3 regions of the Pseudarthrobacter sp. MDT3-1 genome follow, and region 2 is predicted to be linked to each of the others. Evidence: riboswitches for the same ligand, from Rfam matches in the RefSeq annotation. Region 2 holds a riboswitch; each other region holds the start of a gene.
The links. Region 2 has a riboswitch for cyclic di-AMP ahead of ACX80X_RS06385 (LysM peptidoglycan-binding domain-containing protein). Riboswitches for the same ligand answer to the same signal wherever they lie in the genome.

Region 1 (6,841 bases), on a different contig from region 2:
TGAAGGACATCAGCATGGCTACAGGTACTGTCAAGTGGTTCAACGCCGAAAAGGGCTTCGGATTCATCGCCCCCGACGACGGAAGCGCTGACGTGTTCGCACACTATTCGGCAATCGCCTCCAGCGGTTACAAGTCCCTGGACGAGAACCAGAAGGTCCAGTTCGACATCACCCAGGGTCCCAAGGGGCCCCAGGCGGAAAACATCCAGCCGCTCTAGAGCTCCTGGAAGAGACCGGTCAGCCTATGCGGCGGGCCGGTCTCTCGTTGTGTTCGGGCACCTGCGAGGCGACGGCCTTCTGTTCTTCTTCCCGATTCTTGGCCCGCAGCGCCTTCGCTTCGGCCTTCTGGATCGAGGCCCTCGCCGCGTTGACGCCGGCGGAGGCAGAGATCGTCCGGATCTGATTGAGGGCAACGTGGCCAGCTCCCACCGCCAATACAGCGAGGACAGAGACGCCGGTTACCCAGAAGCCGGATGCGGCGATGACGGGAAAATGATGGCTGCGGCGGCGAGCTAAATGGTGGGAAGGCCATGGCAGCAGGGCCCACCAGTTCCTACAACTCGCCCTCGAGGCCGGCCCCGCCTGCCGACTGGCCAGGCTCAGCAAGCTCATGATCAGCTCCGAATCAGTGGCTATGTCATGCCGTTCCCCCCGCTGTCCTGCATGAACAGGTATCAGAGCGGAAAATTCCGGACCGGCCGCAAACCCAGGTCCATCCAAAGAATAACCAGCAAGTCATGTTGTACGCGGCTCTAGCCACCATGAAGAAGTGAACGCGAAAACCCGACGGAAGGACGAACGAGGATGAACTCCCAGCAGAGACCCCGCAGGGCGGTACCCGGCCCGCCGTAGGCAGCCGCTTCCCCACACAACCGAATAGGCCGTTTCCGGGACCCCACACACCCGGAACATCAGATCAGAGTCCAGAGTGTGCACAATGTGCACACGAAATAACACTCAAAAGCCCCTGACCTGAGGAAACACTGTGCCCGAGGCGGGACTCGAACCGGAATCCAGCCCCCGAAACCACTGGACTCCCCCGGAAACATGCGGAATCCGGCCCGATCCGACCGATGTACGCCTCAGTCCGAGGCCCAAAGTGTGCACATTGTGCACACCCCATTTTTTGCCTTTCGGCGGCAACTCCGACTCGCTGGCCTTATCAGCGGCGGACGATACCGACCGCAGAAGCGACACGACCCGAGTCACCAATCCGGATTCGGCAGGATCACGACTTTCGGGCACGAATCGAGGAACCACGTTCATCACTGAATATTGGCCTTCAGGGGGTCCAGAGGTGGTGCGGGTGAGCGCCGTGGTCGGAATCCCGATTGGCGTGGGTGAGCGCCAGTGTCGGTGTGGGTGAGCGCCATCTGTAAGGCTCCTTCCACCACGTGAGGGCCACGTGGCGGAAGGATTACCGGCAATGGTACGGAAGATCAAGGCGAAACTGGTTTTGCAGTTTCGCAATCAAGGCCTATCGGGCAGGGCTATCTCGTCTGCTCAGGGCATGTCTCGGCACAGCGTTCAGGCGGTGATCGAGGCTGCTGATCTGGCAGGGCTCGGCTGGGATGACGTTGCTGATTTGTCTGATGGTGAGGTTTATCTGGCGCTATTTCCCGGCCGCGGGGTGCGCGAGAGCGTGTTTATGCAGCCGGACTGGGGCCAGGTGCACCGGGAGCTGGCCAGGGTTGGGGTGACGTTGAAGCTGCTGCACCAGGAGTATGTCGACGCATCCGGTCGGGCGGGGCAAGCGGCGATGAGTTATGACCGGTTCTGCAGGCTTTATGGCGATCACGCGATGGTCACTGGCGCCTCGTCCCGGGTCGGCCACAAGGCCGACCGCAGCATCGAGGTCGACTGGTCTGGGCCGACGATGCAGCTGGTCGATCCGGCAACGGGAGAGGTCTCGAAGGTGTATTTGTTCGTCGCGTGTCTGCCGTTCAGCAGGTATGCGTTCGTGGAGGCGTGCCTGGATATGCGGCAGGATTCGTGGCTGCGCGCGCATGCGGAGATGTTCGCGTTCTTCGGCGGCACGGTCCCGCGGCTCGTCCCGGATTATGTTCCGCGGAACATAATCGGGCACCAGGTGCCTCGGTGCGGCCCCAATGTGCTCGAACACCTTCCGCAGCCCGTGGCAGACACACTCGGCGGTCTCGCCGCGGTATGCCTGGACGAAGCGCATATTCGAGAACGGGAAGCTCACCACCAGGATGTGCAGGACCTGCCGGATCCCGGCAATGATCGCCTCGGCCTGCCCGAAGTCGACCTGCACCGTGCCCGCCGGCCACACCAGCTCGGTGAAACCCTCCCCAGCCTGCCGGTTCCGGGCCGTCCACTTCTTCACGAACCGTTGCACCGGTGAATACGTGCCGGTGAAACCATGCTCATCCACGAGCCGGTCAAAGATCCGCTTGGCCGTATGCCGCTGCTTGCGCGGCCGCCGCTGGTCCTCGCCCAGCCACCGCTCAATGATGCGCTCGAACCCGGTCAGCACCGAACCTCCGGGCCTTGCCAACGGTGCCGGCGGTGCCGGGGAGAAGTCCTGCTGCTCGGCGTACTTGGCCACCGAATCACGGCTGATGCCCAGCGTGCGGGCGATTTCACGTCCCGGGACTCCCTGGGAATCGAGTCTTCTGATATTTTCTTGAACGGACATGGGTACCGTCATCTGCTTTCCAGCCCTTCCGGCGCAATCGCTCTGTCAATAGCAGCGCCGTAAGGAACCTATCTGGGGTGGCGGGCCCATGTTCCCAACACACTGGGAACCGCCCCGGGCCACCGAGTGATCTCAATCTCTGCAAACCCCAAATCCGTAATTTGGAGGGGAATTGCCTGGCCTGATTCTTAGCGCTCATTTGGCAGGAAACCAGCCACCAACTCGGCAGGATTTCCTGGCTGAAACGGCCTACAGATAGTCGATCACACACACCCACATTGCCGGGAAAGACCCTTACACGGAATAGGAGCGCACGAATGTGCGGTTGAGCATGCCCGGCTTCGGGTTAGTGGCTGTGCGACGTGTGGGTGTCGGGTGCGGGGGCTGCGGGGGCGTCCGTCGGCTTGTCGAGGGTGCGGTCTTCGCTGGTCGGAGCCTCCGCGGGTGCCTGCGACGGTGCCGGCGTGGAGTCGTGGCTGTGGCTCTCGGAGTCGAGGGTGCTTGCGAGGGCGGACATGCCGAACCATGTCAGCGCGGCGACCAACACGACACCTGCGGCAAACGGGCTGACCAGGTGGCGCAGGCCGCCCTTGGCGTCCTTGGCGATGAACGCGACGTACGACATCAGCAGGCCGATTGGAGTCATCCAGGCGCTGCGCTCGGGGAACTGTTCGAAGTGCTGGATGCCGCCGCCGACCAGGCCGACGCCGAAGGAGAGCAGGAGCGAGAACGCGACGAGCGAGATGGCCCGGCTTAGCAGCGGGCGCTCATCGACGAGCACGAACTCGTTGACGATGGTGCCGAGGAGGAACACGAACGCACCGACGACGCAGATGATCGTGTATAGGCCCGGGTTGACCGGATAGTGCACGACGGCGCCAGCGATAAGGGCCGCGCCCATGAAGTAGAGCATCGCGCCGATGTAGCGCGAGTAGAGCGAGGGAGTCCGTTTCGCGAGCTCTGCCTCATAGGAGGCAACGTCTTCGCGGCTGAGGTCGTTCTGAACGGTCATGTCTGGTGAGTCTTTCGTTTTCGGGTGTGTGAGAGCAGGCAGCCGTAGCGCCGATACCGGAGTTGGTGCGGCGTGGCGCTGCGCGTGCTGCTCAGCGGGGCAGAATTGAGCGTCATGTCTCATTTCCTTGGAAGCGGGGCTTGGCCGGACACTCTAAAGAGATGGGATACGCCTCAGAATTGTGGTTTGCGGAGTAAATGGCGGTGTTTTAGCACCGCTATATGTCGCCTTCGGGTGACCTGCGGAAGGAGTCAGGCGCATGGTTGGAGGGGCATCCTAAGGGCCGGTGATTCAGTGCCCCCAAGGCATTGAATCACCGGCCTTCAGTGGTTTGTTAGCCTGCGCGGACGAAGGTGACGGCACCCTTGGACGTCATCCAGGTCAGAGGGTGCACGGCGGTTTCATTCTTCCCGTTCAGGCCTGAGCTGAGGACCTGGCCGTTGCCGACGTAAATTCCTACGTGGCCAGGCTGCATGACCATATCACCGGGCTGGGGGTCGGTGACCACGGTGCCGTAGTTCATGAACTGCATCGGGCCCAGGTCCCCGACGGGGATGCCAGCGGCATTTAGGGCGTTTTCGACCAGCCGCGTGCAGTCCTGGATCATGCCGATCTGAGCGTAGGCGGAGGACACCATGATGGAGTTAATGTCACCGGCTGCGGGAGCCGGCGCGGGCGCAGGCGGGGTGACGGTGACTTTGGCCGAGGCGGGTGCAGGGGTCGTTACGGCGGCCGCGGGTGCCGCGGCCTTCGCGGCTACCACGACAGGCTTCGGGGCTTCCACTACGGGAGCGGGCGTGGTTTCCACGACCGGGCGCTCGAAGGAAATCTGGATGGTGGCATCGGCGGTCAGCGGGGCCTGTATCTGGCTCGCGACCTCGAGGTTAGCGGCCGGTTCAGCTTCGCGCTGGCCGGGGGCGTCGGCCGCCTGGGCGGCAGCAATACCACTGGTCAGCACGAGACCGGAAGCCGCTGCGAAGACGGCGGCCTGGCGGCCTGCGCCGCCGGCATTCGCGGTAAAGGACTTGGTCAGTGCGGCAAGAGTGCTGGTCTGGGGGACCGCGCGGCGGCGGCCGTGAGTTTTGCGCATGGGCATGAAAGGGCCTCTCCCACTGCCTGCGAGGTTAGCTGTCGGATTCGGGTGGGAGGCACCCGGCCGCGTCAGGCGCAAAAGTGCACCAGGCACGGCTTCACCCCAAGACCTGCCAGAAGCAGGCCAATAATGGGTTCCCCGTCTCTGCCGGACGAAAAGTGAACGGATCCCGGGCAGCGGCAGAGTTAGGCAATCTGTTCGGGAGTGCCGCCTCAAGGAGAAACCGGCACGACTTAGACCGTACTTCACACCAGCAATGTTTGTCACATTCCGGTAACGGCGCGTCCGCCGTGGCACGGGATGCGCACTTGCTCTGTATACCCGGCCCGGGTACAGGATGCGTCTTCTTGGGTTGTCAGTGACATGGAAGTCCGGGCTGGTGTTGCCGTACCCGTTTGCACGGCCGTTCACCCCCCGCACACCCTCGATTCTTCCTCAAAAAGATAGAGCCAGGCTTCCCCTTGTTTCTTCCGCTGCCGGGTGCAGCTGCTGCTCCGGCAGCGGTATCCAGTGGCAGCACAGTCGAGTTTGCTGTCGAAGGGCTGACGTGCGGGCATTGCGTCCAGACCGTTCAAAAGGCTGTATCGGCCGTTGAGGGTGCCGAGTCCGCCTTTGTGGACCTCGTGTCCGGCGGTCGTTCCCGGGTGATAGTCACGGTACGGCCGAGAGCTTTGCTGTGTGTGCGGCCGTGACCTCCGCCGGCTACACGCTTTCCAGCAATTGGCATCAAGGCCCCTGGCAGAAGACCGGTTAGGCGAGTGGGGTGTCTTTTGACGGGGCGAACGCGTCCCCGGCGCTGAGGCCGGCATCGCGCTCGGCGCTGGAACGGGTGCACGGCATCGGCCGGTGTTGTCCAGGCCGGCAATGATGCCTGGACTGTGCTGTGAAATGGTGGACCTATCCGGGGCCAGCCATACCAAGCCGTAGCAGATCCTCATTTGGGCCACCGGTTACAACATCCTCGCCGTCCCGCTGGCGACAGTGCCCTGTCCTGCCTTTGGGCTTGCGGAGGATGAAACTCAATCCTTCCCAGGTGCGTTGAATAAGAGGCTGTGACCGGCAGGAATACCCCTGCCGGTAGGCTGAAGATCCTGAACAACCTGCATGGAAGGGAAGAAACGTTGTGAGCGCACCATCGCGTGGACCTTTCTCCGCTTTCCTCTTTCGTGCAGGCTTCCTGACGGCCGCCCTAGCCATCATCGCCGGGATCTTCGGCATGCACATTATGACCGGCGCACACCATATGAGCGCCGCGCACACCATGCCGGCAGCGACCGCCGGATCCGCGGTGGACGCTGCGGGCATCCCGGCCGGGCACTCCCACACCACGGGGGCATCCTCGGATGGGACCGCCGCTACCCCAGCGGCAACTGGCTCGTCGTCTTCCTGCGCCCCTGCAGGTTCCTGCCCCGGGATGACTGCCGGGGGCAATACGTGCGTCCTGGCCCCGGGAAACACCTCACTGACCGCCCCTGCCCCCGGAACAGCACCCTATGCCTTACCGGACTTCGGGGTGGCGGCTGCAGCCAGCATCAATTATTCCTACTCACCGGACAGCCCCTCTCCCGGTGACTTCTGTATCAGCCGGACGTAAACCAGCACTGACAGCGCCGCGCCCCGGCGCAGCGTCCAGCAACGTCGACACGCACAAGACAGCCCACCTTCCCAAAGGGCGCAGCTGTCTCTGCTTGCAATCCCCAGGCGCTAAACGCCGCTGATACCTTTGAGGACCCTGATTTTCATGAAATAGACCCTGACTATTTCCGCTGCCGCGATCGCCGCAGCAATCGGCCTCGCCGGATGCTCAGCCGGCACCGGAAGTTCGGACTCGAGCAGCATGCCCGGCATGAGCCACGGCAGCTCCGCCATGCCATCGACCTCGGCTCCGGCAACGTCGGCCGCAGCCTCGGCGGACTTCAACGACGCGGACGCCATGTTCGCCCAGAAGATGATCCCGCACCACGCCGAGGCCGTGGAGATGAGCGACATCATCCTGGCCAAGGAAGGCGTCCCCGCCGAGGTGACCGACCTGGCCACCAGGATCAAGGCAGCCCAGGGACCGGAAATAGAAAAAATG
Region 2 (6,841 bases):
GCAGCACCACGGCCGCGAGCCGCCTTTCATAGACCGGCCGCCTGCCGGGACCGGGCCGGCCCCAGAGGAGGGATGCCAAAGCGGTCACCTCGTCGTGGCCAAGATCCTTGAATTTCGTGCCGGCGTCGCGGACGGTGCCGCGTACGGCTCCCACCGACGATCCGTAGGACCCAAGTGCCCCGCCCACCCGGGACTCCACGCCTTCCGCCCGGTACCAGGCGCCCTCATTCTGCAGGGTGGCATCGATGAAGCCGGCAGCCTCCTGCACACGCCCGTTCACAGCACCCTCCCGGTGGCCGCGTGGAGGATGCAGAACGGCGTCGACGGGCGGGCTTCGAGCCGTCCCTCCGCGATGGGGTCCCCGCACACGGCGCACGTTCCGTACGTGCCCGCCGCAATCCGCGCCAGGGCCGCATCCACCTGGTCAAGTCCCGCACTGCTCTGCTTCAGGAGCGCCGAGGCCTGCGACAGCTCGAACGCAATGGTGGAACCCTCGGGGTCGTGTTCGTCATCCACGTTGGAATCCTGGCGTGCGGCGTTCGCCGAGGAGATGTCCGCACGGAGCGCGGGGAGCAGCTCGAGTTTCCGGGCGCGCTCTTCTTCCAGCAGGACCCGGAACCGTTCAAAATCGGGCATGGGAAAAGCCTAGTGGTTTGGGTCTCGACAAGCGCCGCCGGCGGGAGGATGCTGGCAAGCGTAAGCGCCTCAGATGTGGTCTGGCAGCCAGGGACAGAAAGCTGCCGGACACAAAACCAACAGAGAAAGTCTGCGTGTCATGCCTACAAACATCGTCACAGAACTGGCAGTCAAGTCCCACAACACACCGGATGAGAAGCGCCGGCCGGAGAAAACCGAAGTGGATGTCGTCAACCTGGGCGACTACACGGTCGGCCGGTTGACGTTCAGTCCCGGCTGGCGCTGGTCGGACTGCATCAAGCCGGTGGTCCAGACCGAGTCCTGCCAGAACAACCACGTCGGATACTGCGTTTCCGGTGCCCTCAACGTCGAGACCACCGGTGGTAACCGGATCAGCATCAGCGCCGGCGATTCTTACACCATTCCACCCGGGCATGACGCCTGGGTGGACGGCGACGAAGCCTTCGTCGGCATTGAATTCTTCAGCGCCGCGGAATTCGCCAAGCCCCCGGGAACGTGACCCGGCTGCCCTCCCCCGGCAGGTCAGTACCAGTTGTTGGCCACGGAATGGTTCCACGCGCTGCACGGTGACCCGTAGCGGTCAGCGATATAGGACAGGCCCCAACTGACCTGGGTCCGGTAGCTCGTGAGCCAGTCGCTGCCGGCGCTGGCATACTTGCTGGCCGGCAGCGACTGGGCGATGCCGTATGCGCCCGAGTACGGGTTGGTGGCGGTGGTCAGCCAGTTCGACTCCTTGGTCCACAGCGACGCCAGGCACGGAAACTGGTCCTGGCCCCAGCCGTAGGCGCCCAACTGCCCGGCCGCGTAGGTTTTTGCGCCGGCGGGGTCGTTCACAGCGCCGCCCGGCACGGAAGGCACGACGACGACGGGCGGCGGAGCCGGCGTCGGGCTCGGGACAGGAGCGGGGGCTGGCACTCCCGGTACAACAGGTGGGGCCGGAGCCGGTTTCTGCGCAGCGGCGAGGGCCGCCGCCCTGGCTGCCGCCTCCGCCTGTTGGCGTGCCTGTTCCTGCGCCGCGGCCCGTTTGGCGGCCTGCGCCGTTTCGTACGCGGCCAAGGCCACCTGGCCCTGCCGGAACTCACCCTCCACCGCAGCGGTGGTGCCCTTGAGGGATGCCAACTGCGCGGTCAGTTCCTGGCCGTGCTCCTGCTGCTCCGCGATCTGCCTGGACATGGCCTGCTGGGCGGACTGGGCGGCGGCGAGCTTGGTTCTGGCTTCGCTGGACAGACGCTCGCGCTCTGCCCTGGCTGCCTGCTCCTGATCGGCCAGGGCGCGGGAAATGCGTTCGGCGGCTGCGGATTTGTTCACCAGGGCTGCAGTCTTGTCGCTGACGATCTGGACGATATTCAGGCCTTGGATGCTGTTGTTCTGCACGGCGTCGAGAGCAACGAAGAAACCCATGTTTGTGCCACCGGTCTTATACGACTGCGCCGCCAGGGCACCGATTTCCTTCTTGTACTGTCCCAGTTCGGCCGCGGCGCGTGCCGTCTGGGCGGTCAGGGCATGCACAGTGGAAGTGGCGGCCTGAAGCGCCGCTTCGGCCTGGGCGTACTCCGCGGCGGATGTCACGGCCGCATTGCCCAGCGCCTCCGCTTCGGCCTGAAGCCCGCCCAGCAGCCCGTTGATCCTGGTGACCTCTGCCGCTTTGCCGGCCTCGCTTTGCTTGGCGTTCTGCACGTCCTGCCACGAGGGATAGCCGCCGGGCGGGGCGTCGTCGGCGGCATGTGAGGGCAGCAGCGCAGCCGACCCTACCAGGGCGACCGCCAGCATGCCGGCGAGGGCGGGCAGCCGCATTTTTTGAACAATCCGGGACATAGTTGGTGAGCTTACCGGGCATATACGGATTACGGGGGTTGACCTGCAACATCGTTACCAGGGAGTAGAGAATTCGCGCTGACATACGAGTGAATTTCACTCCTACATTCCGTTACCGGAATGTGACATTGCCGCCGAGCAGAAGTTATGGTCAAACGGTGGCCCGGCTCAAGCCGGACCATTCCCGCCAGTATGCCGAGCCCTGCCGCTGACCGGGATCCAGTCGCTTTCCAGCTGGCAGGGACGGGGGAACCACGTTTCCACGGCTTCTTGCGAAGCCTTGGGGTTAAGTCGGTATCGCTCCGTTCAGTGCGGCGCCGCTACCGGCCAGGTATCTCCGACCCGAACCCGACAGCTCACCCCGCAGGCATGGGAGAGGCGATCAACCGTGTCCAAGAATTCCGCTTCCGCACGCCATCGTGTGGTTTCTGCCAGCTCTACCGTCCCTGTCGGCCTGTCGTCAACGGCCAAAGCACACGCCCTGACGTTTGGCCGTCCGGCCCTGGTGGCTGTTGCTGCATCCGGCCTGCTGTTCGGCATCGGCGTCCCGGCTCAGGCCGGCGTCCACGGCCCGGATGATGCCGGGACTGCCAACGCCCAGGTCCAAACCGGTGCGGCGGCAGCGGCTCCGGCCGCTGTTGCTCCGGCCCCCGCCGCGGCCAACGTTCACACCGTAGTTTCGGGTGACACGCTGGGCCAGATTTCCGCCACCAACGGCGTCCCGCTCAACGACGTCCTTGCCGCCAATGGACTCTCGCTGACCACCATCATCTACCCCGGCGACCAGATCCGGATCCCCGGCGCCGGCTACACGGCACCGGGCGCCGCACCGGCTCCGGCGGCGAAGGCCGCAGCGGCGCCGTCCTCCGCCACCAACACCGGTATACAGCTGGCCTCAACGTCCGCACCGGCAGCCCAGGCTCCGGCCGGCTCGCTCGGCGCGGCCATCCTGGCTTCCGCCACTTCACAGCTCGGCGTGCAGCAGGACTGCACCGCCATGGTGGAGAAGGCGCTGCGCTCGGTGGGTAAGAGCGTGGGTGACCTGGCTCCCGGCCAGTTCTACCAGTACGGCACGGTGGTGGGCACCCCGGCCGCAGGGGATCTGGTCATCACGGCCGGCCATGTGGGCGTCTACGCCGGCAACGGCCAGGTAGTCAGCGGCGGGGTGGACGGTTACAAAACCGAAGTCCACTCCCTCAGCTGGCTCGCCGGAGCGTCCTTCGTCCGCGTAGCGTGATCCGACCATGCTCGACGGCGGCGGGCGGCACCCGGCCGCGCGCCGCCGTCGTCCATCCCTGGTGTTCGCTCAGGTCCCGCAGAAGGTCCGGTAGCTCCCGAAGTTTTCAGGGGCGGGGCCGGCGTAGCGTTCCAGCCCGGGGCGCTGCGTGTACGGATCGGCCAGGACGTCCACCAACCGGTTGAATGGGTCCAGGTCGCCTGCGATAGCAGCATCCAGGGCCTCTTCAACCAGGTGGTTCCTGGGGATGTAGACGGGGTTGACCCGGTCCATCAGGTCCGCGTCCGGCGCCAGGGCCAGCCACCGTGCGGCCCAGGCGTCGAAGGCGCCCGGGTCCGCAAACATGGACCGCGCAGTTTCCGGGGTCCCGCGGGCCGCCGAGCCGAGGCTCCGGAAGAAGGACGTGTAATCCACCTGTCCTTCCTGGAGCAGCGCCAGCAGACCGTCCACCAGGGCCGACGCGACGTCGTCGTTCGTGTCCGAGTGCAGTCCAAGCTTGGACTTCATGCCGGCTGACCAGGCAGCGCTGTACAGCGTGCGGAAGGCGCCGAGGGATTCAACGGCGAGCGCCACGGCCTGGTCCTGGTCTTCATGGAGCAGGGGCAGGAGTGCTTCAGCGAGCCGGGTGAGGTTCCATTCGGCGATGACCGGCTGGTTGGCGTAGGCGTAGCGTCCGTCCGCGTCGATGGAGCTGTAGACCGCGCCGGGGTTGAAGGCGTCCATAAACGCGCAGGGACCGTAGTCGATGGTCTCGCCGGAGATGGCCATGTTGTCGGTGTTCATCACGCCATGGACGAAGCCCACCAGCATCCAGTGCGCCACCAGGGACGCCTGCGCTGCTATGACCTCATCGAAGAACGCAAGGTAGGGCTTGTCGGCGAGCGCCGCGTCCGGATAATGGCGGCTGATGGCGTGATCGGCCAGGCGGCGCAGAAGGTCCGTCTCGCCGTTGACGCGGGCGAACTGGAAGCTGCCGACGCGCAGGTGGCTGCTGGCCACCCGGGTGAGCACGGCGCCGGGCAGCATGGTTTCGCGGCGGACGGGCCGGCCCGTGGCCACCACGGCAAGGGACCTCGTGGTGGGGATGCCCATGGCGTGCATGGCTTCGCTGACGACGTACTCGCGCAGCATGGGACCGACGACGGCGAGACCGTCACCTGCGCGGGCGAACGGTGTCCGGCCGGAGCCCTTGAGGTGGATGTCCCGAAGCTGCCCGTGGATGTCCGTGACCTCACCCAGCAGGAGGGCCCGCCCGTCGCCGAGCAGGGGTGAGTAGCCGCCGAACTGGTGGCCGGCATAGGCCTGGGCCACCGGTGTGGCACCTTCAGGAATCTGGTTGCCGATGAGCAGCCGGGTCCCATCGGGCGTCCGCAGCGAGGACGGGTCCAGGCCCAGTTCGGCGGCCAACGGCTCGTTCAGGACCAGCAGCTGCGGGTCTGGCGCTTCTTCCGCCTGCCAGGGAACCGCCAGCTCCTCGAGTTCGCGGGCGAAACGCCCGTCGAAGGTGAGCGTTAGTGGGATTGCGGTGCTCATCCTTCAAGACTACCCGCGGCCGCGGGTGAGTGCCCCGCCCTCCCAACTGAGTAGCGCTATCTGTCGTTCTGGAGGCTCAAAACGTCAGATAGCGCTACTCAGATCAGCCGTGCTGGCGTCACGCCTCAGACGTGCTGTCCGAACCAGGCGAGGGTGTCGTTCCAGGCGGCCGTGGCCTGGGTTTCGTTGGAGCGCTCGCCGGTGTCGTTGTGGAAGGCATGGTCGACGCCGGGGTAAACGGTGAGCTGGTGCGTCACCGTGGTGGCGCCCAGGGCATCGCGGAGGCTCGGCATCGCGCCGGTGATCCGCGCGTCGCGTTCGGCATAAACCCCGAACACCGCGGCCTTGATGGCCGGCACCTTGTTCAGGTCCGGCGCCGGACCATAGAACGCCGCGGTGGCCTTCAGCCCGGCCAGCTCGGTTGCCGCCTGCCAGGTAATGCCGCCGCCGAAACAGTACCCGTTCATGGCGATGCGTCCGGAGTCCACGAAGTCCTGGCCCTGAAGGTAGTCAAAGGCCGCCGCGAAGTCAGCAACATGGCGTGGGGCGCCGGCGCTGGTCAGTGCACCCGACACGGCGTCGGAGTCAAGGCTGGCGGTGCCGCCTTCCCTGCTGAGCAGGTCAAGGGCCAGCGCCGCGTACCCGGCTTTGGCAAAGCGGCGGGCAACGTCCTGGATGTGAGGGGTCAGGCCGCGGTTCTCGTGGCAGACCAGCACCGCAGGGCCGGCTGCTCCGGATTCGGGCCGGGCGAGGTACCCACTGATCTCGGTTCTTTCGGCCGGGAACCGCACGGTCGCCGTCGTCAGCCCCGCGGCGCCCTCCGGGACGGAGAGCGGACTTTTGGCCCCCGGAACAGCACCGGCAGAAGCGGTGCCGGTGCCCGCCGTCGACGATGACGGCGTGGGTGTGGGCATGGGGTCCGTGCTGCGTGGGACTTCCTCGGGTGTGCATCCGACGAGCAGCATCGCGCCCGATGCCGCCGCCATGCTTCCCATGATGAATGCGACCCGGCGGGTGAAGGTGCGGTGCGTCATTGCGCCGGCGCGGTAGTCGTCGAAGAATTCCTCGATCAGGTACCGTTCAAACTTTCCAAGCTGGACCATGGTTGGCCTCCTCGAGTGAGGGTCATATCCTTCTCCGAAGCCGGCGGTCCTGCAAGGGTCCCATGCGCCCGGTCAGAACTGCTCCGCCGGGATGGAAAACCCGAGGTCCAGGAGTCCGCGGCCTGCCTGTTCCAGGATCGGATCCATGGTCAGGGAGGCGTGGTTGAGCAGTACATTGACATCGCGTTGGATCCGCTGGAGTGGGTGCGTCAGCCGGTGAACACTCCCTCCGGAGCCCGTCAGGATGAGGCGGACAGCCTCGGCGGATGCCGCGCCACTGAGACCGAGGGAAAGCCGGTACTGTGCCCGCTCCTCATCCGTGAAAGCGACCGGCCGCCGGCCGTAGGAAGCGGCCACCACCCGGACAGCTTCCTGCCAGTGCAGCCGCGCAGTCGCCACCTGCCCGAAGGCCTGCGAGAACCGGGCCTGCGCGAGCGGCGAATCCGCCTGCCGCGCCTGCGTTGTCTGCTTGACCTTGCGCACCATCATCAGGTCC
Region 3 (6,841 bases), on a different contig from region 2:
CTGCGGAGCCGGACGCATCGCACGCCGAGGCTGAGACTCCCGGGTCCGAGGACCGGGACGAAGACTCCGAAGTCGACGAAGGCGACGACCCCGCCGGCGAGGCTGACTAAGCAGTTGCCAATGCGCAGGGTTGAGAACCAAGAAGGCCGGCACTGATGTCCACCTTCAAATCCCTGCACATCCTCAACTACCGGATCTGGTTCCTCGGCGCGCTGGTTTCCAACATCGGAACCTGGATGCAGCGGACGGCCCAGGACTGGCTGGTGTTTGACCACCTCACCGATCACGACGCCGGGGCCATGGGCATCACCATGGCGCTGCAGCTGGGGCCGCAGCTCTTCCTGGCGCCGGTCGCCGGCCTCGTGGCGGACCGGTACAGCCGCCGGCAGCTGCTCATCATCACCCAGTCAATGATGGCCCTCCTGAGCACCGGCCTGGGCATCCTCGTGGTGCTCGGCGCCGGCCAGCTGTGGCACGTCTACGGCTTCGCCCTGCTGCTGGGCATGGTCTCCGCCCTCGATGCCCCGGTGCGGCAGACCTTTGTTTCTGAACTGGTGCGGGACGACTACCTGCCCAACGCCGTGGCCCTGAACAGCGCCTCGTTCAATGTCGCCCGGATGATCGGGCCCGCCGTGGCCGGCGTCCTCACCGTAGCGGTAGGTCCCGGCTGGGTGTTCCTGATCAACACCTTCACGTTCCTGGCCATGCTTCTGAGCCTGTGGAAGATCCCCGCCGCGTCACTGCGCCAGCTTCCCCGGGCGGCTCCGGGTAAGGGCCGAATCCGGGAGGGGCTGCGCTATGTGCGGTTCCGGCCGGACATCGTGGTGGTCCTGGTGGCCGTGTTCATTGTGGGAACACTCGGCCTTAACTTCGTGCTGTTTATCGCCGCGATGGTGGGCACGGAATTCGGGCTGGACGCCAGCGCGTTCGGGCTCATGAATTCCATCATGGCCATCGGTTCCGTGGCAGGCGCGCTGCTCTCCGCCGGCCGCGGCAAGCCCCGCTTGCGGATGATCTTCGGCGCCGCGGCCGCCTTTGGGGTGACCTCGGGACTGGCCGCGCTTGCCCCGGACTACTTCTGGTTCGGCGTGGCGCTGGTGCCGGTGGGCCTGTTCGCAATCACCATGATGACCAGTGCCAACGGCTACGTCCAGACCACCACCGATCCCGTGATGCGGGGCAGGGTCATGGCCCTGTATATGGCCATCTTTATGGGCGGCACACCCATCGGCGCCCCGTTGGTGGGATGGGTGGCCAACGTCGCCGGCCCCCGGTGGTCGCTTTCCGTCGCGGCCGCCTCCGGGATCATCGCCGCCGTGATCGGAATGATCTGGATCATCCGCGCCCAGCGGCTCCGGCTCACCTTCAACCGGCGGGCCTGCGGCCTCCGGTACTTCGGCGTCGTCTCCCACCTGGGCGTCCAACAACCGGGGGACAACGCAAACGGCGCCGCCCGGGACGAAAACCCGGACGACGCCGTCGGACGCTGACAACCGGCGGCACCACAAGACAGCGCGAACGGACACTTGGGGCCCTGGTTCCTGGGCCCCAAGTGTCCGTTCGCGCGGGTGCGCTACTTGCGCAGCTCGCCCACCACATAGTCGATGCTTGCCAGCAGCGCGGAGACGTCAGCCGGCTCGATGGCAACAAACGTGGCGATCCGGAGCTGGTTGCGGCCCAGCTTGCGGTACGGCTCGGTGTCCACGACCCCGTTGGCGCGGAGCACCTTGGCGATCGCGGCGGCGTCGATCGAGTCGTCGAAGTCGATGGTGGCGATGACGTTGGAACGGTCCTCCGCCTTGGCCACGAACGGCGTGGCGTACTCGGAGGCCTCGGCCCAGGAGTAGATCCGGCCGGCGGAGTCAGCGGTGCGGGCGGACGCGAAGTCCAGGCCGCCGTTGGCGTTCAGCCACTGCACCTGCGCGTCGAGGGTCACCAGGGTGGAGAGCGACGGCGTGTTGTACGTCTGGTTCAGCTTGGAGTTGTCAATGGCGGTCTGGAGGTCCAGGAAATCGGGGATCCAGCGACCACTGGCCTTGACCCGGGCGGCGCGTTCCAGCGCGGCGGGGGAGAAGAGCCCCAGCCACAGGCCGCCGTCGGACGCGAAGTTTTTCTGCGGGGCGAAGTAGTAGACATCGGCCTCGGAGACGTCCACGTCCAGGCCCCCGGCTGCGGAGGTGGCGTCCACCAGGACCAGGGAACCGGCGTCGGCGCCCGCGACGCGCTTGACCGGAGCCGCGACACCCGTGGAGGTTTCGTTCTGCGGCCAGGCATAGACATCCACGCCAGCCTCGGCGGCCGATACCGGGCGCGTGCCGGGCTCGGACTTGATGATGGAGGAGGCGTCCAGGAACGGGGCCTTGTTGGTGGCTGAGGCGAATTTGGAGCCGAACTCGCCGAAGGACAGGTGCTGGGCCTTCTTTTCCACCAGGCCGAAGCTGGCGACGTCCCAGAAAGCGGTGGAGCCGCCGACGCCGAGGACCACTTCGTAGCCTTCGGGGGCGCGGAAGAACTGGCTGAGGCCTTCACGGACGGAGCCCACGAGGTTCTTGACCGGAGCCTGGCGGTGGGAGGTGCCCAGGATGGTCTTGGACGCCGCTGAGAGCGCTTCGAGCTGCTCCGGCCTGACCTTGGAGGGTCCTGCGCCGAACCGTCCATCCTTTGGCAGGAGGTCGGCGGGAATAGTGATGCTGGTTTCGCTCACGGGGGCTCCAATTTCGGCATGGACGTGGCTCACGTCCGGGCGGTGGGGTGGCCGGTAGTCGGCGGTGACTGCATAAGGACCTCCTTTATTCTGCCTGAACCCTCGATTGGGCGGGGAACCGGGGCCGTCATAGTCCGGCCAATGAGACCGTTTGTCCCCGCCCGGGCATTATCCAGACAAATTCAAAATAGGCTAAGCTTTTTAGCGGACCTCGCCGCTGAGCGGGACGCGATACGGTGGGACAACGCAAGGTACTGCGCTCGAGGAGCTGAGCTGGATGACGGATCTGATCGATACTACGGAGATGTATCTTCGGACCATTTTGGAGCTTGAAGAAGAGAACATCGTTGCTCTTCGCGCACGCATCGCCGAACGGCTGCGGCATTCCGGACCCACGGTGTCCCAAACCATCGGCCGAATGGAACGGGACGGACTGGTCGTGGTCTCCGGAGACCGTCACCTGGAGCTCACGGAAGCCGGGCGGAAACGCGCTACGGAAGTGATGCGCAAGCACAGGCTCGCGGAACGGCTCCTGGCGGATGTGATTGGCCTGGACTGGGCCTATGTCCACGATGAAGCGTGCCGCTGGGAACACGTGATGAGTGAACGCGTTGAGCAGCGCATCTACGAGTTACTTAACCACCCCACCGAGTCTCCATACGGCAACCCCATCCCCGGACTGGCTGCCCTGGGCGGACCCGCGCCTGCGCTGCCCGACGCCGGTGTGATTAATCTCCTTGATGCGATGCAGGGCTACGGGCCGGCGTCGAACGTGACGGTCAGCCGGCTGGCTGAACCCATCCAGGTGGAACCTGAGCTGCTGGTCCAGCTGGACGAAGGCGGGATCAGGCCCGGTGCCTCGGTGTCCTTGGAGCGCGTGGGGGAGTACATTTCCGTGCGGGTTCCGGGAATCGAAGGGGCGCTCGAGCTGCCCCCGGAAGTGGCATCCCACGTCTTCGTTTCCGTCCGCTGACGGGACGGCGGTCCGCCGTGTGGGGCCGCGCCATAGCGCAGTGACCCAGGTTCCGCAAAGATAACGGAATTGTTACTGTCCAAGTTAATCACCTATAGTTGTAACTCAGCGTCGATACAAAAGCGTTACCTGATCCGGAGCCGAGCTCTGCCAGCGGATCAGGTGCATCAGTCACCAACTGGCAGAGGCGGGGGAACCACAACCGGCAGTCGTAAGACTGCCTTGGGGTGAAGTCCGTCAGCAGCAAGCCTCTTCCAGCGAAGGATCCTCACGGGATATCTCTGCGCCAAGTGCTTGTCACGGCGGACCGGGTCTTTGAACTCTCTGACCCGAATCCGACAGCTAACTTCGCAGGCTATCCAGAGAGGAACATTCTTGACCACGCAATACTCCAGGGGCCGCCGTCGCGCGGTGGGTCCCGCCTCGGCGCCCAGAGTGGCCGAGGATTTCACCGCGGAGAGGCCCCGCGACCCACAGCGGGACGCCCGCCGCCGCCGGGGACCCTTCCGGCAGATGACGGATTTCGCCGCCGCCAGTGGCCTCGGCCAGAAGGCCGGCATCGCCTTGGCAGCAACAGGCCTAGCACTTACCGTGACGGTTCCTGTGACCGGCCCCGTGATGGCCACTCCGGCACCCGGCCAGGCCGCATCGGCCGTTTCCGCTGCTCCGCAGCCCGAAGTTACCGCCGAAGCCGCCGCCCAAATTGATTTCAGCCGCTCGTCCGTGGTTACCCAGGGTGATCCCGACGGCAAACTGAAGCAGCTGCTGAGCGCACAGTCCGCGGGATCCATTACCCGTGCGGCCTCTGCCGGAAGCCTCGGCTCGCCGCTAGCCCAGCTGGTTACAGTCTCTCCGTTCGGATTCCGGGTCAGCCCCATTACCGGCGGCTCCGGCGATTTCCACCGTGGCCAGGACTTCGTGGCACAGTGCGGAACCTCTGTCCTGGCTGCCGCCAGCGGCACCGTGACCTTCGCCGGCTGGCACCAGTACGGCGGCGGGAACCGCGTTGTGGTGGATCACGGCAATGGCCTTGAAACCACCTACAACCACCTCTCCTCCGCCAGCGTCAAGGTAGGCCAGACGGTCAGCCGCGGCGATTTGGTTGCCCTGAGCGGCACCACGGGCGCGTCCACGGGCTGCCACCTCCACTTCGAGGTCCAGGTCAATGGCGAAGTCGTTGACCCCACGGGCTGGCTCTGACCAAATGATGGCCAACTCTCGAATCGCAGTGACGTGCCGTGACCTGAATGTGACATTGGCTCGGAACTCCTGTAACGTCTAAAGCGCGTCAACTTTTCCGAAGTTGACGTTCTTGAGTGGATTGCCTAGCTCTGCCACCGCTCAAGGTCCGTTCGCATGACATCGTCTGGCAGGGGCGGGGGAACCAATTTTGGTCTTCGATTCTGAAGGCCTTGGGGTTAAGTCGCAAAGCTTCCACTGTGAAGCAGCGCGGCCGGGTGACTCCCATCCGAATCCGACAGCTCACCTCGCAGGCATTGGGAGAGGCTACCTTCGTGTCTTCACGCCATACTTCTGCGCGTCACCGCGCACAACCGGTTCGCACTAACCCCTTGGGCTCCGTGTCCAAGGCCGTCAGTGCCAATGCCGGGACCGTAGGTCGCCAGGCTGCTGTTATCGCAGCTGCATCAGGTCTGATCCTGAGCATGGGGCTTCCGGCCAACGCCGCGGACACCACCGCCGGCGTTTCCGCCTCCACCGAGTCCGGTTCTGCGCAGACGGCACTTGCCGTAACTGCCGCGCCCACGGCTACCGTTTCCTTCGAACGCCCCGTCATCAAGACGACGCCGGCGCCGAAGGTTGAGACGGTCCGTGCGCAGTCCACGGCCTCCGAAGCCGGGGCTCAGGGTGCTGCCGCAACCGAGGCCGCGGCCTCCAAGCTCGCTGACACTGTCTCCTCCGCTGCCGCTTCGGGTCTGGCAGCACTTGCCTACACCGGTATCGGCAACCCCTACCTCTGGGGCGGCACCACTCCCAATGGCTGGGACTGCTCAGGCTTCACGCAATGGGTCTACGCCCAGGCTGGCATCAGCATTCCCCGCACCAATGCCTGGACGGCCATGCGGCCCACCGCCACACCGGCCACCGGTGACCTGGTCATGCAGAATGGCGGCGCCCACGTTGGCATTTACGTCGGCAACGGCATGATGATCAGCGCACTGAACCCGTCACAGGGCACGCTGCTCCACTCCGTGGCATCAACAGGCTCCTCCGCGTTCTTCACAATGGCCCCGTAGTTCCTGCAGTCCAGTAGTTGCTGCAGCCCAGTAGTTGCTGCAGCTTGGCTGCCGGAACCGTTTCTTCGCGAGAAACTCTTCGCTAAATCCCCGTTCGGGGCGTGCCGGCGTACCCCCAAGATGCCGGCGCGTCCAAAGCCCTTAGGCTGCCTACGCGGTCCTGAGGAAAACGAAAGAGAGAAAATTAATGACTACACGTGCAACTGTTGCACGGCACCGCGCCGAGGTCGCCAAGACCAACTCGCTGGCTGTCATTGCCAAGGCTGTCGGCGACAACGCCGGCGGCATGGGCCGTCAGGCTGCGGTTATCGCTGCTGCTTCCGGCCTTGTCCTGACCAGTGGTATCGCTGCGAACGCGGCTGACACCGGCGTCCAGCGTGAAGCTGCGTCCGCTTCGAACCTTGAGGCTGAGGTTTCCGCCCCGGCCATCATTTCGGCTGCTTCCACCATTGCCATCTCCTACGAGAAGCCCGCAGTGACCACCACGCCGGCTCCCATTGAGGCTCCCGCCCCTGTTGTTGAAGCTCCGGCTCCGGCTCCGGCCAAGGCCGCGGCCACCCTCACGGTAGCGTCGGCAACTCCGGCCGCTCCGAAGGCGCCGGTCTCCGCCAGCGGCAAGGGCCAGGCCATCCTGTCCGCAGCCTATGCACAGCTCGGCGTCAGCCAGGACTGCACCATGCTGGTCACCAACTCGCTGGCTGCCGTGGGGATCAACTTCCGCGACTGGCCTGCAGGCTACCTGTCCCTCGGTCAGACCGTCAGCGCCGCCGAGGCCCAGCCCGGCGATCTGTTGTACTACGCCGACGGCGGCGCGGGCGTTGCCCACATTGCCGTCTACGCTGGCAACGGCCAGGCCGTGCACGGGGGCTACAACGGCAACCAGACCGTTGTGTTCAGCGCCAATGTCGG

Region 1: linked by a shared signal. The riboswitch ahead of ACX80X_RS19825 (NlpC/P60 family protein) and the one ahead of ACX80X_RS06385 (LysM peptidoglycan-binding domain-containing protein) in region 2 are both predicted to bind cyclic di-AMP.
Region 3: linked by a shared signal. The riboswitch ahead of ACX80X_RS11570 (C40 family peptidase) and the one ahead of ACX80X_RS06385 (LysM peptidoglycan-binding domain-containing protein) in region 2 are both predicted to bind cyclic di-AMP.

Annotation. Positions count from the first base shown of each region.
Region 1 covers NZ_JBTNDX010000041.1:137-6,977, reverse strand. Annotated here, with positions in the region: gene ACX80X_RS19845 (cold-shock protein) at 15-218, shown strand; gene ACX80X_RS19840 (hypothetical protein) at 238-612, opposite strand; gene ACX80X_RS19835 (transposase) at 1,427-2,365, shown strand; gene ACX80X_RS19830 (hypothetical protein) at 3,006-3,671, opposite strand; gene ACX80X_RS19825 (NlpC/P60 family protein) at 4,006-4,767, opposite strand; cyclic di-AMP (ydaO/yuaA leader) riboswitch at 4,771-4,966, opposite strand; gene ACX80X_RS19820 (heavy-metal-associated domain-containing protein) at 5,160-5,456, shown strand; gene ACX80X_RS19815 (hypothetical protein) at 5,888-6,358, shown strand; partial or broken gene ACX80X_RS19810 (DUF305 domain-containing protein) at 6,518-6,841, shown strand, end outside.
Region 2 covers NZ_JBTNDX010000006.1:65,295-72,135, forward strand. Annotated here, with positions in the region: gene ACX80X_RS06365 (DNA alkylation repair protein) at 1-280, opposite strand, end outside; gene ACX80X_RS06370 (TraR/DksA family transcriptional regulator) at 277-636, opposite strand; gene ACX80X_RS06375 (cupin domain-containing protein) at 776-1,156, shown strand; gene ACX80X_RS06380 (aggregation-promoting factor C-terminal-like domain-containing protein) at 1,180-2,472, opposite strand; cyclic di-AMP (ydaO/yuaA leader) riboswitch at 2,687-2,857, shown strand; gene ACX80X_RS06385 (LysM peptidoglycan-binding domain-containing protein) at 2,861-3,709, shown strand; gene ACX80X_RS06390 (protein adenylyltransferase SelO) at 3,779-5,242, opposite strand; gene ACX80X_RS06395 (dienelactone hydrolase family protein) at 5,368-6,345, opposite strand; gene ribA (GTP cyclohydrolase II RibA) at 6,418-6,841, opposite strand, start outside.
Region 3 covers NZ_JBTNDX010000012.1:103,642-110,482, forward strand. Annotated here, with positions in the region: gene ACX80X_RS11545 (DUF3027 domain-containing protein) at 1-110, shown strand, start outside; gene ACX80X_RS11550 (MFS transporter) at 156-1,490, shown strand; gene serC (phosphoserine transaminase) at 1,574-2,704, opposite strand; gene ACX80X_RS11560 (metal-dependent transcriptional regulator) at 2,982-3,677, shown strand; cyclic di-AMP (ydaO/yuaA leader) riboswitch at 3,831-4,049, shown strand; gene ACX80X_RS11565 (M23 family metallopeptidase) at 4,053-4,877, shown strand; cyclic di-AMP (ydaO/yuaA leader) riboswitch at 5,025-5,187, shown strand; gene ACX80X_RS11570 (C40 family peptidase) at 5,258-5,932, shown strand; gene ACX80X_RS11575 (C40 family peptidase) at 6,120-6,841, shown strand, end outside.